Regions from separate parts of the Serratia sp. UGAL515B_01 genome, predicted to be linked through region 1. Evidence: predicted binding sites of a transcription regulator. Region 1 holds the regulator's gene; each other region holds the start of a gene.
The links. The regulator Fur, encoded in region 1, represses iron uptake genes when iron is present. The targets are predictions, from matches to a motif close to ATAATAATGAGAACNACTATCAA.
Positions count from the first base shown of each region.

Region 2: sodA (superoxide dismutase [Mn]) is a predicted target of Fur. The motif match lies at 1,102-1,124, and genes of this name have one in related genera.
Region 3: exbB (tol-pal system-associated acyl-CoA thioesterase) is a predicted target of Fur. The motif match lies at 1,866-1,888, and genes of this name have one in related genera.
Region 4: OK023_RS10675 (isochorismate synthase) is a predicted target of Fur. The motif match lies at 2,689-2,711, and genes of this name have one in related genera.

Region 1 is NZ_CP109901.1:2,793,239-2,797,370, reverse strand. Features, by position in the region: gene OK023_RS12565 (family 20 glycosylhydrolase) at 1-2,002, shown strand, start outside; gene fur (ferric iron uptake transcriptional regulator) at 2,199-2,645, opposite strand; gene fldA (flavodoxin FldA) at 2,892-3,431, opposite strand; gene ybfE (LexA regulated protein) at 3,735-4,022, opposite strand.
Region 2 is NZ_CP109901.1:3,949,179-3,953,310, reverse strand. Features, by position in the region: gene fdnG (formate dehydrogenase-N subunit alpha) at 1-79, opposite strand, end outside; gene fdhD (formate dehydrogenase accessory sulfurtransferase FdhD) at 248-1,075, shown strand; gene sodA (superoxide dismutase [Mn]) at 1,203-1,826, shown strand; partial or broken gene OK023_RS17830 (IS4/IS5 family transposase) at 1,948-2,190, shown strand; one part of gene OK023_RS17825 (IS1 family transposase) at 2,210-2,646, opposite strand; one part of gene OK023_RS17825 (IS1 family transposase) at 2,646-2,907, opposite strand; gene OK023_RS17820 (hypothetical protein) at 2,863-3,117, shown strand; gene OK023_RS17815 (MFS transporter) at 3,114-3,689, shown strand; one part of gene OK023_RS17810 (IS5 family transposase) at 3,720-4,065, shown strand; one part of gene OK023_RS17810 (IS5 family transposase) at 4,065-4,132, shown strand, end outside.
Region 3 is NZ_CP109901.1:3,252,408-3,256,539, forward strand. Features, by position in the region: gene exbD (TonB system transport protein ExbD) at 378-800, opposite strand; gene exbB (tol-pal system-associated acyl-CoA thioesterase) at 804-1,796, opposite strand; partial or broken gene metC (cystathionine beta-lyase) at 2,222-3,411, shown strand; gene OK023_RS14650 (DedA family protein) at 3,634-4,132, shown strand, end outside.
Region 4 is NZ_CP109901.1:2,370,698-2,374,829, reverse strand. Features, by position in the region: gene fepD (Fe(3+)-siderophore ABC transporter permease) at 1-44, opposite strand, end outside; gene entS (enterobactin transporter EntS) at 335-1,603, shown strand; partial or broken gene fepB (Fe2+-enterobactin ABC transporter substrate-binding protein) at 1,590-2,548, opposite strand; gene OK023_RS10675 (isochorismate synthase) at 2,741-3,949, shown strand; gene OK023_RS10670 ((2,3-dihydroxybenzoyl)adenylate synthase) at 3,957-4,132, shown strand, end outside.

The sequences.
Region 1 (4,132 bases):
GATGGAGATCAAGATCCATCAACATGATGTTGATTTGGGTAACGGTGTTGCTTTGGAACCGAGTGCGTTACCCAGACCAGCTGCTGACGTAATCAGAGAGCGTTTTGAATTACTGGGTATTACCAATAATGTAACTGGTTATCCGATAAAAACCGATATTCAGCCTGGTATCTTTAAAGGTAATGTTGCAGTGTCGGGGGCTTATCAGCTCAAGATTGGTGAGCAAGGGGCCATGGTTACCGGTTTCGATCAGGCTGGGGTGTTTTATGGCCTGCAGTCCATCCTCTCTTTACTGCCATCTGATGGCAGCAAGAAGATTGCTACGCTAGAGGTTAAAGACGCCCCACGCTTCCAGTATCGCGGTATCTTCCTCGACGTTGCGCGTAACTTTCATCACAAAGAGACGGTATTGCGCCTGTTGGATCAGATGGCTGCATACAAGCTGAATAAATTCCATTTCCATTTGACGGACGATGAAGGCTGGCGCATTGAGATCCCAGGTATATCGGAGTTGACTGAGGTGGGAGGGCAGCGTTGCCATGATTTAAGCGAGACAAGCTGCCTGTTGCCACAGTATGGTTCCGGTCCAGAGCCGCACGGTGGTTTCTTCTCTCGCCAAGAGTACATCGACATCATTAAATATGCTCAGGCGCGTCAGATTGAAGTGATCCCCGAGATTGATATGCCGGCACATGCTCGTGCAGCGATAATCTCAATGGAAGCGCGTTATAAGAAACTGCATGCCGAGGGTAAAGAGAAAGAGGCGAATGAGTTTCGCCTGATTGACCCGACCGACACCTCCAATACCACCTCTGTCCAGTACTTCAACCGTCAGAGTTACTTAAACCCATGTCTGGATTCATCGAAGAACTTTGTCGACAAAGTGATCGGTGAAATCGCTCAGATGCACAAGGAAGCTGGGCAACCGCTAAAAACCTGGCACTTTGGCGGTGATGAAGCAAAAAATATCCGTTTGGGCGCTGGCTATACCGATGTTAAGAACCCAGAGGCTGGCAAAGGTATTTTGGATCTGAGCAAGCAAGATAAACCTTGGGCTAAATCTCAGGTGTGCCAGCAGATGATCAAAAACGGCAAAGTGGAAGACATGGAACATTTGCCTAGTTACTTCGGGCTGGAGGTCAGCCAACTGGTGAAATCACACGGCATCGACAGAATGCAGGCGTGGCAGGATGGGCTAAAGGATGCGAAAGATTCGCAGGCATTTGCCACCAAGCATGTTGCGGTGAACTTCTGGGATACGCTGTATTGGGGAGGTTTCGACTCGGCTAATGATTGGGCGAACAAAGGTTATGACGTGATTATCTCCAACCCCGATTACGTCTATCTGGACTTTCCGTACGAAGTTAACCCGAACGAGCGTGGTTATTACTGGGGAACTCGTTTCAGCGATGAACAGAAAATCTTCAGCTTTGCGCCAAATAACCTGCCGCAGAATGCTGAAACCTCGGTTGACCGCGACGGTAATTATTTTGCTGCCAAGAGCGACAAGCCATGGCCGGGCGCCTATGGTCTTTCTGCCCAGATGTGGAGTGAAACACAACGCACCGATCAGGAAATGGAATACATGATCTTCCCACGCGTTCTGTCCGTTGCTGAAAGAGCTTGGCACCGTGCAAATTGGGAACAGGAATATAAAGCTGGCCGTGAATATAAGGGTGGAGAAACCCATCTGGTGGATATCCGAACGCTGGAAAAAGACTGGATGCGCTTTGCCAACCTGATCGGGCAACGTGAACTAGCCAAGCTGGATAAAAGTGGTGTGGGCTATCGCTTGCCAGTACCAGGGGCACGTATCATCGGTGGTACACTGGAGGCAAATATTTCTCTGCCAGGCTTGGGTATTGAATACTCAACTGATGGGGGAAAACAGTGGCAGCGTTATGATGACAAGTCGCGTCCTGCCGTGGTGGGTAAGGTGATCATCCGTGCGGTTAGTCCGGATGGCAAACGCTTCAGCCGTGCAGAGCCAATTAAGGCGTAATACTCTAACCTAACCCATCTGCACCCTGGCGGTTGGGTTAGGTTGTAGTCGTAACAAGTATTGTATGAGCGCGCTGTTACTTTGTCAGATTTTTACCATCGCTATCCCAAGGGGGGCCGGGGATTTTTGGTAACTTGTAAAAACAAAAAAGCCGCCATGCAATGAAGGCGGTTTTCTCAATACGCTTGGCGTGAAGTTATTTTTTATCGTGTAGTGACTCATCTGCACGGCAGTCACCTGTTTCACAGTGGCCGTACAGATACAGACTGTGGTTGGTCAACTTAATACCGTGTTGTTTGGCGATATCACGCTGGCGTACTTCGATAGGCTCATCGCTGAATTCGATCACCTTGCCACAATCAAGGCAAATGAGGTGATCGTGGTGGTCCTGCTGTGTCAGTTCGAATACAGACTTGCCACCTTCAAAGTTGTGACGAGTGACAATGCCGGCGTCATCGAATTGGTTCAGCACGCGGTATACGGTTGCCAGACCTATCTCTTCACCCATGTCTATCAGTTTTTTGTACAGATCTTCCGCACTGACGTGATGGCATTTCGGGTCCTGCAATACTTCCAGGATTTTGAGTCGCGGAAGCGTGACTTTTAAGCCGGCCTTCTTCAATGCGTTGTTGTTGTCAGTCATGCGGGTTCAGTCCTGTTACTATGCAAATCAAGTTAAGGCGTTATCGCCTGTGGCAATCGGTTGGCACAAAGAGTTAACTGCGTCTCATTATAGAACCGGTTACTGTAAATAGTAACCTTTAGCCACTAACAAAGCTATCTTTGCACTGTCGCAGGCTGCTTTGTGGGGTTTGGCTGCGCCCCTTAATTGACCGACAGCGGTACAATTAAGGGGAAGGGGCTGTACGGTACAGGCCAAATGGCGTATTTATCCGACGATATCAGCCAAGCTCAGTTCTTCGCTGATCTGTTTAACCCAGGCTTCAACACGTTCGTTGGTCAGTTCAGGCTGGCGATCTTCGTCAATGGCAAGACCAACGAAATGATGGTCATCAGCCAGCCCTTTAGAGGCCTCGAAATGGTAGCCTTTAGTCGGCCAGTGGCCCACGATAGCAGCACCGTGTGGTTCAATGATGTCCCGAATCGTCCCCATGGCGTCACAGAAGTATTCCGCATAGTCTTCTTGATCGCCACAGCCGAATAAGGCAACCAGCTTACCGTTGAAATCGATATCTTCCAACGTTGGGAAGAAGTCATCCCAATCACACTGTGCTTCCCCGTAGTACCAGGTTGGGATACCAAGCAGTAAAATATCAAATGCTTCCAGATCTTCTTTGCTGCTCTTGGCAATGTCGTAAATTTCGGCGACATCGTTGCCGTATTTCTGGCGAAGAGTTTTTTGGATCATTTTGGCAATGTTTTCGGTATTGCCAGTATCGCTGCCAAAGAAAATGCCTACATGAGCCATATTACAGATAACCTTTTAATTCAATGGATTGTATTGCGTAAACGCGGTATGAGAACGTGCTTTCATCGTTCAAATTATCTGGGGTTGGCTGCGCACTACCTGTCGACATTGCATCTTAAGGCTAGCGTTTGCCGCCTTTATACACCCGGATTATCTTAAACATAAGGCACGGTTTCTCATCCGTAAATGCGTATCATGCCAGAAATTTGCCTCAAGGTTTTATCATGTTTATGCGATGCCTTGACTTATCTATACGTGCTGATTAGGCATGGCACCATCCTTAACGCCATGCCTTTAACAAGATCATTGTTCAGGATACTCTTCCGCCAACTGTGCTAACAGCATCTGTTCAATTAACTCACTGCGGCTGATATTGCGCTGACCAGCCAGTTGGTTAAGGGCATCTACCGCATCAGCGTTAATTTTTAGCTCCACACGCCTTAAACCACGTACTTTGTCACGCCGCAGTTGATTGCGCTTATTGATTCTGAGCTGTTCATCACGGGAGAGCGGGTTGGTCTTCGGGCGCCCCGGACGGCGCTCATCCGCGAACAGATCTATCGTCGTGCGATCCGTTTGTTCTTTTGCCATAGTAGGTAGCGGTACTGCAAGGGAGTTTGCATCCCAAAAATGCTATATCCGGAGCCTGTCAAATGGCAGGTTCTCAAGTGTATCGCGTTGTTGGAAAGCTTGATTAACAC
Region 2 (4,132 bases), 1.2 Mb from region 1:
TAAAGCCCAGCGCGGCAACCGTCGTTCCTGCCATACCGCCAGCGCAGATCTTAAAGAACTGCCTTCTGCTGACCTGCATGGGGTCTCCTTTCACTCGTGTTGTCACATTGTTTCAAATGACACTTTCCCCCACAAAGCGGAAAGCGCTAGAATTGCTATTCTTATGTTGGTTTGGCCGCTAGGCCCACAACGACTCCGCGATAATATCACAGCGTGCATGAGGTTGTTACAAACAGGTGCTACTTAAGTGAACAATTTAAACCCAAAGCAGCACGTAGATGAAAACGGGTGCGCAGGAGTGATCCAAGCCCCGATATATCAACGTGGGCAATTGAACACAGTTCAACAAGACTGGCTGGCTGAAGAGGTCCCGGTCGCTCTGGTCTACAACGGCATTTCTCACGTGGTGATGATGTGTACGCCAAAGGATCTAGAAGCGTTTGCACTGGGCTTTTCCCTGTCAGAAGGCATTATTGAATCGCCACATGATATCTACAGTATAGAAACAAATCCGACATGCAACGGCTTGGAGGTTCATATCGAACTTTCAAGCCGACGTTTTGCCGGATTGAAAGAACGTCGGCGTGCGATGGCAGGCCGTACGGGATGCGGCGTCTGCGGTATCGAACAGCTGGCAGATATTTTCCGACCACTCACTCCTCTCCCCTTCACACAAACTTTCTCACTAACCCATCTTGATCATGCGCTCAACCAGCTACGGCAAATACAAAACGTCGGTCAACTCACTGGTTGTACCCACGCTGCCAGTTGGATATCGCCACAGGGCGAACTTCAAGGAGGATGCGAAGACGTTGGCCGCCACGTCGCGCTGGACAAAATGCTCGGTATGCGCGCCAAACAGGGTTGGCAGCAAGGGGCAATCCTGGTATCCAGCCGTGCCAGCTATGAGATGGTACAAAAATCCGCCATGTGCGGAGCCGAGATCCTGTTTGTTGTCTCTGCTGCCACCTCTTTGGCGGTGGACATTGCCGAACGTAGCAATCTGACATTGGTCGGCTTCAGTAAACCTGGCCGGGCAACCGTATTTACTCACCCACAGCGGATCACTGACTAAACTTTACCCCTACAATTAACAAGGCATTGATAATCATTTTTATTATCATCTAATTAATTATAATGCATCATACTGCTTACGCGGTATTCACAATTTACGCCGCCTATAAAACCGGAGATGATGATTTATGAGCTATTCACTGCCATCCCTACCTTATGCTTACGACGCACTAGAACCGCATTTTGATAAGCAGACGATGGAAATCCATCACACTAAACACCATCAAACCTACGTCAATAACGCCAACACCGTGCTGGAAGCTTACCCTGAGCTGGCTTCGCTGAGCGTAGAAGCATTGATCCAGGATCTGGACAAAGTTCCTGCAGACAAACGCACCTTCATGCGCAACAACGCGGGCGGCCACGCCAACCACAGCCTGTTCTGGAAAGGCCTGAAAACCGGTACCACGCTGAGTGGCGAGCTGAAAGCCGCTATTGAGCGCGATTTCGGCAGCATCGAGAAATTCCAGGAAGAGTTCGAAAAGGCAGCAGCAACACGTTTCGGTTCAGGCTGGGCTTGGCTGGTACTGAAAGGTGATAAACTGGCCGTGGTTTCCACCGCCAATCAGGACAGCCCACTGATGGGCGAAGCAGTGTCTGGGGCTTCCGGGTTGCCGATTATTGGCCTGGACGTGTGGGAGCACGCTTACTATCTGAAATACCAAAACCGTCGCCCGGATTATATCAAGGCATTCTGGAACGTCGTGAACTGGGATGAAGCCGCCAGCCGCTTCGCTGAAGCCAGAAAGTAATTGTGACTATTGATGCCCGCAGTTGCGCTGGGGAATCCCCAGTAATGGGCGGGTAAAAAAGGACAGGCATAGAGTTTTGTGATCTACTGATTTGTGCAACCAATTCAATGAGATCACCTCTATGCCTGCTCGAAAAGTATGCCATAATTTTTTCCGCGATGTGTTAGCACCCTTTCACAAATACCGATAAAATGCTTTGCTGGATGCCACCATTGAACTCATCAACGGCGCATCACTGACGCTGACCAGTATCGGACGTTATTTACCCGGTACGGCTCAGGTCAAAAATAAAATCAAGCGCGTTGATCGCCTGTTGGGCAATGCTCCGTTATATCGTGATATTCCTCTGATTTTTGAAAGCATTATCTGGTCGCGACGCAGATTTATTGATAGTGATGAATAGTAAAATACCAACCGGTGATCTTATCGTGCATTTCCTCTGACTTCGAAAAGCAAAGGGTTCTGCGGGTCAGTCGTTTGATATGTGTGCGAAGATTAAGATTATACCGTTCTATCCTTTGGGTATATTTCTTGCTCACCACGTGGCTGGTTGCGCTCAACAGGACCGTATAAACCGGCCAGGCATCCGTCATATAAAAGGCAATATTAAATTTGCTTAGCAGGGTCAGCAATCGTTGCAGAGTCGAGGCATTTCTCGGGCCGAAGACGTGAGCCAGAGCCCGTTTGCGGATACGGTCATCAGCGTAGAACAACCACCGGGGATTGGCTTTACACCGTACGTAAGACCCCTGTTCATCGGCTTCACAGCAGATAACGACTTCCGCTTCGGCGTCGATATTATCAGCTACCTGTTTTGGCGAAATTTTTTTAAGTGCCGCAGAACCGTGTTGAGGCTGATGCCGAGAACCCGTGCGGTATCGCGACATCCGGAACCGTTCATCGCCATATTAACAATGGTTTGGTGTGTGTCTGGTTTGGCACCGGAATAGCTAAAGTTGAGCTGAAAGGTCTTTGAGCAGAGCTTGCAGATGTAACGTTGGGCACCAGATGCTGAATGTCCGTTACATCGTACACCATGGGTTTCATTGCACTGAGGGCAGACGACATCAACTTTTGCCATGAGTTTTATCCAAAGTGCGGAGCATACGCGGTCAGCAAGTCTGCGTCACGACCAGAAAAAGCTCGGAGAGAACTTGGCCTGATAGACCTTAAAGATATAGATAAATTAAAGGAAGTAAAGGAAATAAAAAAAGACTTTGCCAATATATTATCTTTAAAAATAAATAATATAGGAAAAGATACTTTGTCATCAGTAATTGGAGAAAGATGATGGGAAATAACAAACAATTCAAACTTATTTTTATAGCTTCTTTTTTAGCATCACTATCATATGGTGTTATGTTAACCCTGCCTGTTTATCTAACAAAAAACCTAAACTACCCAGTTTCATTTTCAGGTGAAGTTATATCGCTTGGTGTAATTGGCGTGCTGATATCCATAATAACATTACCTTCAACACTCAAAGTTTTTAGTAATAAAGTCTTATCGTCATTTGGCGCAATGGTATACTCTTTAGCTATCATATGTATTATTACTGGACTACAACCTCTTTTATTCCTTGCTGGTTTTCTCCTCGGTTTTGGATGGGGTGTGATATACACAATGGGACCCATAATGGTATCAGAGGCCAGTAATGAAAATAACAGAAGCAAAAACTTCAGTTTTATATCTGCATTTAACATGTTAGGTGCGGGTATTGCTCCAATATTAGTTAAAATATCTTTAGATGTTAACATTGATATGGGGACAATACTCTACTTAGCATCAAGTATAAGCATTTTATCTGGTTTGTTATTTATAATAACTAGGCTGTGTCCCGTAACTATTTTTTGTACAATTTAGCGATATTTAGCCGACAAGAGGCTTTTGAATTTGGCTCGTTATGATGTCCCTGATGAGGCTTGGGCGCTCATTTCCCCCCTGTTGCCGCCTGAACGTAATCGTGTTAGCGGCGGTCGTCCCTACCTTGAACATAGGCCTGTAATGAACGGGATCTTTTGGGTGCTTTGCTCTGGTGCTCCCTGGCGAGATCTTCCTGAAAGGTATGGCAATTGGAAAACGATTTACAACCGCTTTAATCGTTGGTCAAAATCTGGAGTAATAAATAGTATTTTCAATAAATTACTCCAAATTTTGGATGAGAATAAACTCATCGATTGGGATGCTATAGCACTGGACGGCAGCAATATCAGGGCATTAAAAGCGGCAGCAGGAGCTAAAAAAAGTACCCCGATGAACTCAAGGATCATGGACTTGGTCGCTCTCGAGGTGGTTTTGGCACCAAA
Region 3 (4,132 bases), 460 kb from region 1:
TCAAGAGTTGTAGGCGGCCGGCTCGCTGCAGCTTGAAGGGCGACGGGTATATATCCAAGTTACTTCAGAGACTATGTTACCTGCATAATGTGACAGTGATATAGACTCTGTCGTATTAAGGCGAAATGCTAAGTGGAAGTAGTTATCTATCAAGCGGCAAGAAGATCATTCTTCTTCTTTTGAATGCTGAAGTATGCCTTTTACCCCCGAGGCTCTGACAAACACTAACCAAGCGCAGTCGAAAGGATTTGAGGCCTTGGCAGTATTGCTTAATTCATGGTGGTATGGCAGCCCCAAAAGTGCGTCATCAAACCTGAGGGGGAAGTCCGACAACGCAAAATATGGGCTTTGGGCGTGTGCTCCGCAACGCTGAAGCGTTACCTCGCGGTACCTTCCATACCCACCAACCCGACTTTCAAATAACCAGACCCACGCAGCGTATCCATGACGCTCATCAGCGTTTCATAATCAACGGTTTTATCCGCCTGAAAGAAGATAGTGGTTTCTTTATTTGAATGCGTATGCTGGTCCAGCACCCTAGTCAGTTGCTCAACCGATACTGGCTCATCGCCAACATACAGTTGCTTGTCTGCCTTGACCGATAAAAATATTGGTTTTTCCGGACGCGGCTGCGGCTTGGCGGAGGAAGCGGGAAGATCGACACGAATATCCACCGTTGCCAAGGGTGCAGCCACCATAAAGATGATCAATAACACCAACATGACATCGATAAACGGTGTGACGTTAATTTCATGCAGCTCACCGCTATCATCCAGATTTTCATTAAAGCGCATCGCCATCACTCACCCCACACGCAATTGATGAGCGTGTTTGGCTCGTTTGGCTGCAGCCGCAGCGGCCAGATCCAAATCCCGTCCCAGCATGAGCAAAACCTGAGCAGCCACGTCACCCACTTGGGCACGGTGGCCACCAATAACACGAGCAAAAATGTTATAGATCACCACGGCTGGGATCGCCGCAACCAGGCCGATAGCGGTAGCAAGCAATGCTTCCGCTATACCCGGTGCAACCACTGCCAGATTCGTGGTTTGCGAGTGAGCAATACCAATAAAACTGTTCATAATGCCCCAGACGGTACCGAACAAACCGACAAAGGGAGAAATAGCACCGATAGTCGCTAAAAAGCCATTGCCACGCCCCAACTGACGGCCATAGGCAGCCACACGACGCTCAAGGCGGAAACCGGCGCGCTCCTTAATTCCGTTGTTATCGTCAGAGGCTGCCGACAGTTCCAGCTCGTTTTGTGCATCTTGCAGCAATACCGTGCTGATACTTTCTTCCGAGAAACTTTGTGCCAATTCGCAGGCATCATCCAAAGAATTCACATCAGCCAGAGCTTGCTGTTCAAGACGCAGACGGCGCTTGGAGCGGATCAATTCACTTCCTTTGGAAAACAAAATGGTCCAGGTAACGACAGAAGCCAGAACCAATCCGATCATGACCGTTTTCACTACAACATCAGCATTCTGATACATTCCCCAAACCGAAAGATCCATGCCAAAGGCATCAGATGGTTGGATAGCCGGAACTGGGTTAACAGGGGGAGTCGCTTCAGGAGTGATGGCTTCGGTAGGAGGAGAAACCGGTGCGGCTGATGCCGTTGTGGTCGCAATACTCTGCACTGCTGTAGGCTCTGTGGTAGGGGCAGACTGCGCACTACCCACTAATCCCATCATCAAAACCAGCGTGGCAATCACACTGCCTCTCAGCGCTGCCCAATACTCACGGCGTCCACCACAAGTTTCTTGATTTATTGTCTTATCAGCCACTTTCACGCTGCGCCTCCACCCATATCAATATTTAAGGAAGAATTCAGCGTGAGATGATACCAAACCAATCAGGGATTGATAGTGGTTATCATTATTATTTACGCAATAACGCATCAGCGGATAAAAATGATATCTCGGTGGTGTACCTTGACTATCGGTAGTGCCGTTTCACCTTTAAAACAGAAGTAAAAACGTCTAGATGGCTGTTTAATATCATGCTAACGTAAAATCCATCGCAAACGGGGCTTACTCTGTGTTCAACATTACTGCATCATACCTATCGGCCTGAAGCGTAAAATATCGAGGTATTAGACTGTGCTCTTAGCTTCGCGACTCATGCTTTGCCTTGTGGACAAAGACAATAAACGGCGCTCTCGTGCAGTTAAGAGCACAGCCTAGCCGCACCTATTTAGAGTAAAGGTAATGACATAATGACATCAAAGAATCTCGAAACCGCGCTAATCGGTGCCGGACGAAGCAACCGCTACACTCAAGGCGCCGTCAATCCAGTCACCCAACGCGCCTCTTCGCTAGTATTTGAATCGGTTGCTGCCAAAAAGCACGCTACCGCCCAACGAGCTCATGGAGAACTATTTTACGGACGCCGCGGCACCCTCACCCATTTCGCCCTTCAGGATGCCATGACAGAATTGGAAAACGGTGCAGGCTGTGTGCTCTACCCATGCGGAGCGGCCGCCGTTTCAAATGCCATTCTGTCATTTGTCAGTGCTGGCGATCACGTTCTGGTAACAGGTTCGGCCTATGAACCCACCCAGGATTTCTGTACCCGTATCCTTTCCCGGATGAACGTGACCACCCGTTATTTTGCTCCACTGATTGGGGCCGGGATCGCCTCGTTGATCCAGCCCAATACTCGCGTCGTCTTCCTGGAATCGCCCGGATCAATCACCATGGAAGTGCAAGATATCCCGGCAATGGTCAAGGCCATTCGCGCCGTTAATCCAGAAATTATCATCATGATCGATAATACCTGGGCGGCTGGTGTGCTGTTTAAAGCGCTGGATTTTGATATCGACATTTCCATTCAGGCAGGCACCAAATATATCATCGGACATTCTGACTATATGCTGGGAACAGCGGTCGCTAACGCTCGCTGCTGGGAACAACTGCGTGAAAATTCTTACCTGATGGGGCAAATGGTTGATGCCGACACCGCCTATATGGCCAGCCGAGGTCTGCGTACGCTGAGCGTAAGGCTTAAACAGCATGAACAAAGCAGCGTTGCCGTGGCACAATGGTTACAACAACGGCAAGAGGTTGCAGTCGTCAATCACCCAGCACTGCCGGAGTGCAAGGGCCACGAATTTTACCGTCGTGATTTTAGCGGTTGTAACGGGCTATTTTCCTTTGTACTGAAACAGCGCCTGAGCAATACGCAGTTGGCTAATTATCTTGATAATTTTAACCACTTTGGCATGGCCTATTCTTGGGGGGTTATGAATCGCTGATCTTGGCTAACCAACCGGAAGAACTGTGGGCAATCCGTCCTGCCGGTGGTGTAGATTTTTCTGGGACACTGGTACGTCTACATATCGGGCTGGAAAACGTGCAGGACCTTATTGACGATCTGGCTGCCGGTTTTGCACGCATTGCCCACTAAATTTTCTGGGCGGCGGCCCTGCCGCCCTCTTTTTTCTTGTTTTTCCTTCGTTTGACACATTTCTACGTTCTGTTTAATGTCCGCTGAGACTAATAGCGTTACACTGGCAACCTCACTTGCATATGTCAAAGTGGTTGAAAGGCTCAACCTAAATTCGCTATTAAGCATGTTCAAAAACACGTTAGCCGACAGAAAGTCAGCCCAAGCACCACAGGACAAAAAATGGATGTATTGAAAGAAATTATTCACGCACTGTGGACGCAAGATTTTGCTGCCCTTGCCGACCCAAGTGTAATTTGGGTGGTTTATACCGTACTTTTCGCCACGCTGTTCTTGGAAAACGGGTTACTGCCAGCCGCCTTTTTACCTGGCGACAGTTTGCTATTGTTGACCGGCGCGCTGGTTGCAAAAGGCGTGATGAGCTTCATCCCCGTCCTGATTATCCTGACCATTGCGGCCAGCCTTGGCTGCTGGTTCAGCTATCTGCAAGGACGATGGCTCGGCCATACATCGTTAGTCAAAGGCTGGCTGCTACAGTTACCACTTCAATATCATCAGCGCGCAGACATGCTGTTTGACCGCCACGGACTGGTTTCATTACTGATTGGTCGTTTCCTGGCATTTGTACGCACCCTATTACCGACGATCGCAGGCCTATCAGGCCTGAATAACACACGCTTTCAGATCTTTAACTGGCTAAGCGGCTTACTTTGGGTGGGTT
Region 4 (4,132 bases), 420 kb from region 1:
GTGGAGAGTAATGACGGCGAGCCATTACGTATAAGTCTGAACATGACAATCCGCTATTAAATGAATATAAATGATATTTATTATCATTATTGATTGTATTCGTCTATGGTAACATGGCAAAAACAGCAGCGCCAGCGCTGTTGTTGATGAGTTTAATTTGTTGTTTATTATAGTTATTCGATCGTTATCCTTCAGGTTGCATAGGTGCTTGCTGTATCCATGAAAGGGGGCGTTTAGGGGCTTTTCCCCCTAGGGGTTAGCACTAGTACTATTCGAAAGCTGTTATGCAACTCGAATTATTAGAGTCCAGGAGTTAAGTCGTGGTGGTAATAAGATGAATAAACCCTCTATTTTGCTCGATGTTGGTTTGCTGAAGACCAATCCCGCTTTTCGCGCCGTCTTTTGCGCGCGCTTTATCTCCATTATCGCATTAGGGCTGATGGCGATAGCCATTCCGATACAAATTCAGGCGCTAACCGGTTCAACCCTATTGATCGGTCTTGCGGTAACTTTGGCTGGTAGCGGTATGTTTGCCGGGTTGTTAATGGGCGGCGTGTTGGCAGATCGCTACGAGCGCCGTCGCCTGATTTTGTTTGCCCGTTCTACCTGCGGTCTCGGGTTTGTTGGCCTTTGCCTGAATGCTGTCTTGCCTGCACCGTCACTGACTGCCATTTACCTACTGGCAGTATGGGACGGTTTTTTTGGCGCAGTGGGGGTGACCGCATTACTGGCGGCGACACCGGCTATCGTTGGCCGCGAAAATGTCGTTCAGGCTGGGGCGATCAGTATGCTCACGGTGCGCTTTGGCTCGATCCTGTCGCCAGCGCTTGGCGGTGTGGTGATCGCTAGCGCCGGAGTGAGTTGGAACTACGGGTTGGCCGCTTTGGGGACGTTGTTAACATTGATCCCGCTATTACAGTTACCGCAGTTACCTCCACCGCCACAGCCTCGGGAGCACCCGTTACGTGCGTTGATTGGAGGTTTCACTTTTCTTTTTCAGAACAGAGTGATCGGCATGGTGGCGCTGATTGGTGCGCTGATGACGATGGCGAGTGCGGTGCGCGTGTTGTATCCGGCAATATCGAGCGTATGGCAGGTTAACACCAGTAGCTTGGGGATTATGTATGCGGCGGTGCCACTAGGCGCAGCGATAGGGGCATTCACCAGCGGACGGGTGGCACGGGTGGCGCGGCCGGGGTGGATCATGCTGTTGACGGCGATTGCAGCTTTCGTTGCCGTGGGGCTGTTTGGCCTGATGCCGTGGTACGGTATGGCGCTCTTGTGTCTGGTGGTGTTTGGTTATCTCAGTGCATTGAATTCCCTGCTGCAATACGGCTTGATACAAAACCTGACACCGGATGCGTTTCTAGGCCGCATCAATGGATTATGGACCGCTCAAAACGTAGTGGGGGATGCTCTTGGCGCACTACTGTTGGGAGCAATGAGCGCATTTATGTTGCCAGCAGTGACTTCAAGCAGTTTTGGCTTTGGCGCCGCGATATTGGCCGTAGCGCTGGCGTTTGCCATGCGAGGTTTGCGCAGGGTGAGTATGGGCGGGAAGAATGAGGAGTTGCAACCCGCCACGGCATCTACGGGGAAATAAATAACTTTTCCAGACGCGTCAGCAGATTGTTGGCGCTGTAATAATCTAGGCGAAAAGTATCGTTACCGAGTGCATAAACCCGTTTGTTTTGTACCGCAGGCAGATGAGCAAGGAAATTGTTGCTCATCAATTGTTGAACATCACTTTCATCATTGGCGAACAACAGTAAGGTTTCGCCATTCAGACCTCCGGCGAGGTTTTCGCCCCCAGTTGGACAATATCGCTGCGTGTTCCCTGGCTGGTGCTGGCGTTAAATTTCTCAGGCAAGGTTGCCAGCGTAAAGCCTAATTGTTGTAGGAATTGTCCCTGCGATGAGTTGGCTGTCCAAAGGTTGGCACTTTTACCATCGCTACGGAATACCAGTGCTGATACAGGTTGAGGCGGTAATGCTATCTGCTGCTTCAGTGCGGTTTCCCGCCGTTTAAATTCGGTGACGATTTTTTCCGCCTGCGCTTCATGGCCAGTCGCTATTCCCAGTGTTGTGGCAAGCTCCTGCCAGCTTTTATCGTCGTAATTAACCACTAAGACGGGGGCGATAGCTGATAACTGATCGTAAAGGCGGATCGCTGAGTCGGCACCGTTTGCCGACATCACAATCAAGTCCGGTGCAACACTGGCAATAGCTTCTGCATTGGGTTCACCGATGTACAGCTGTTGCACTCCGCGTTTTGCGGCTATATCTCCCCACTGAAGAAAGAAACCTTGCTTATCAGACAACCGGTTATTTGGCGTTGTCGCCCCACTGGCGATTACCGGCGCATCAATGGCCAACAGCGTACCGGTGACCGTCACGCTAGTGGAAACAATTCGCTCAGGAGGATGAGCAATGGTGATCACACCGTGTGAGGTTTCAATACTGCGCGGCCATGCCTCAGTGGCTGCTTGAGCCTGACTCAGGCCTAGCATTCCCAGCAGCATTAGGCAAAGTCGTAGGGTATTCTTCATCGTTCCGCCCCTCTTTACATTAATAATTATCATTTACTTTAAGGTGCTGCTGAGTTTATACGCAAAAATTCCCGTAAAGAAGCCTTGATCTTTATTGACATAGAAAATGGAGGGGGCTAATTTATCGATATTGAATATAAATGATAATCATTACCATAATTAATTGTGTTTAATGATCGAGAGGAAGTGCCGATGGACCTTGCTGTTAAGGGTGCCGAACAGAAGAATGTGCAATACAGTGATAGCCAGCAAGCCGGTACGCTAATGCCAACTTCCGGTTTCTTTTTTACGTCTCCTTTTCATAGCCTGAATACTCAGGGATGTTTTGCCAAAATCACTCTTCCAGCCGTTGACGGTGATGACCTGCAAGGTCAATTTCAGCAGGCAATCTGGCAGGCTTTTGCGCAAGCACGATTGGCCGGTATCAAGACGCCTATCTTATGTGGCGCACTTCCTTTTGATACCCGTCAACCCTCTGCACTCTTCATTCCTGAAAAGACACAATGGTTTGAACGTGAAGCATTTATGGCGGGCATCGACCCAGATGCCGGTGTGATCCCCGATATTGTCCAGCGAGTAGAGCTGCCAGAGCAGCCGCAGTTTATCAAAATGGTTACTGATGCCGTGCAAGCCACCGCAGGTGAGAAACTGGATAAAGTGGTACTTTCACGCTTGCTGGATATAAAAACCCGTGAACCGATAGACCGCCAGGCATTGATGGCGTGCATTATTGCTCAGAATCCACACAGCTTCCATTTCCATGTACCACTGGAGCAGGGTGCGCTGGTAGGAGCCAGCCCAGAGTTACTGTTGCGCAAATCTGGTCACCAGTTCCATTCTAATCCGCTGGCAGGATCGGCTCGGCGCGAAAATGACCCGCTACGTGACCGCCAAGCTAGCGAACGACTGTTGGCTTCAAACAAAGATCGTTACGAACACCAGATTGTGACCGAGAGCATGCATCAGGTATTGGCTAATCGTTGCAGCCATTTGCACATTCCGGCTAGCCCGGAACTGCTGAGCACCTCGACGCTATGGCATCTCTCTACGCCGATAGACGGCGAGGTGGCAGATCCAGCGGAAAATGCCCTCTCGCTGGCCTGTCTGTTGCATCCAACACCCGCATTGTGCGGGACACCTACCTTGGTAGCTCGCGATCTTATCAGACAACTTGAACCCTTTGACCGTGGCCTGTTTGGCGGCATCGTCGGATGGTGTGATACCGAAGGCAACGGTGAATGGGTGGTGACTATCCGCTGTGGCATCGTCAATGCCAACCGGGTACGTCTGTTTGCTGGTGCAGGCATCGTCAAGGATTCTTCTCCGCAGTCTGAATGGCTGGAAACCGGCACTAAACTCAGCACTATTCTGCGTGCTTTTGGTCTTAATCAAGGACAATGAAATCCCCATGAACATTGCTTTTACCCCTTGGCCTGAAGAGTTCGCTCGCCGCTATCGTGAGCGTGGTTATTGGATCGAACGGCCATTGACCGACATTTTGTCCCGCCAGGCAGAAAACGACGACGTTGCACTGATTGATCCGCAACGTAGTTTGAGTTACCGCCAACTGGAACAACTTTCCAA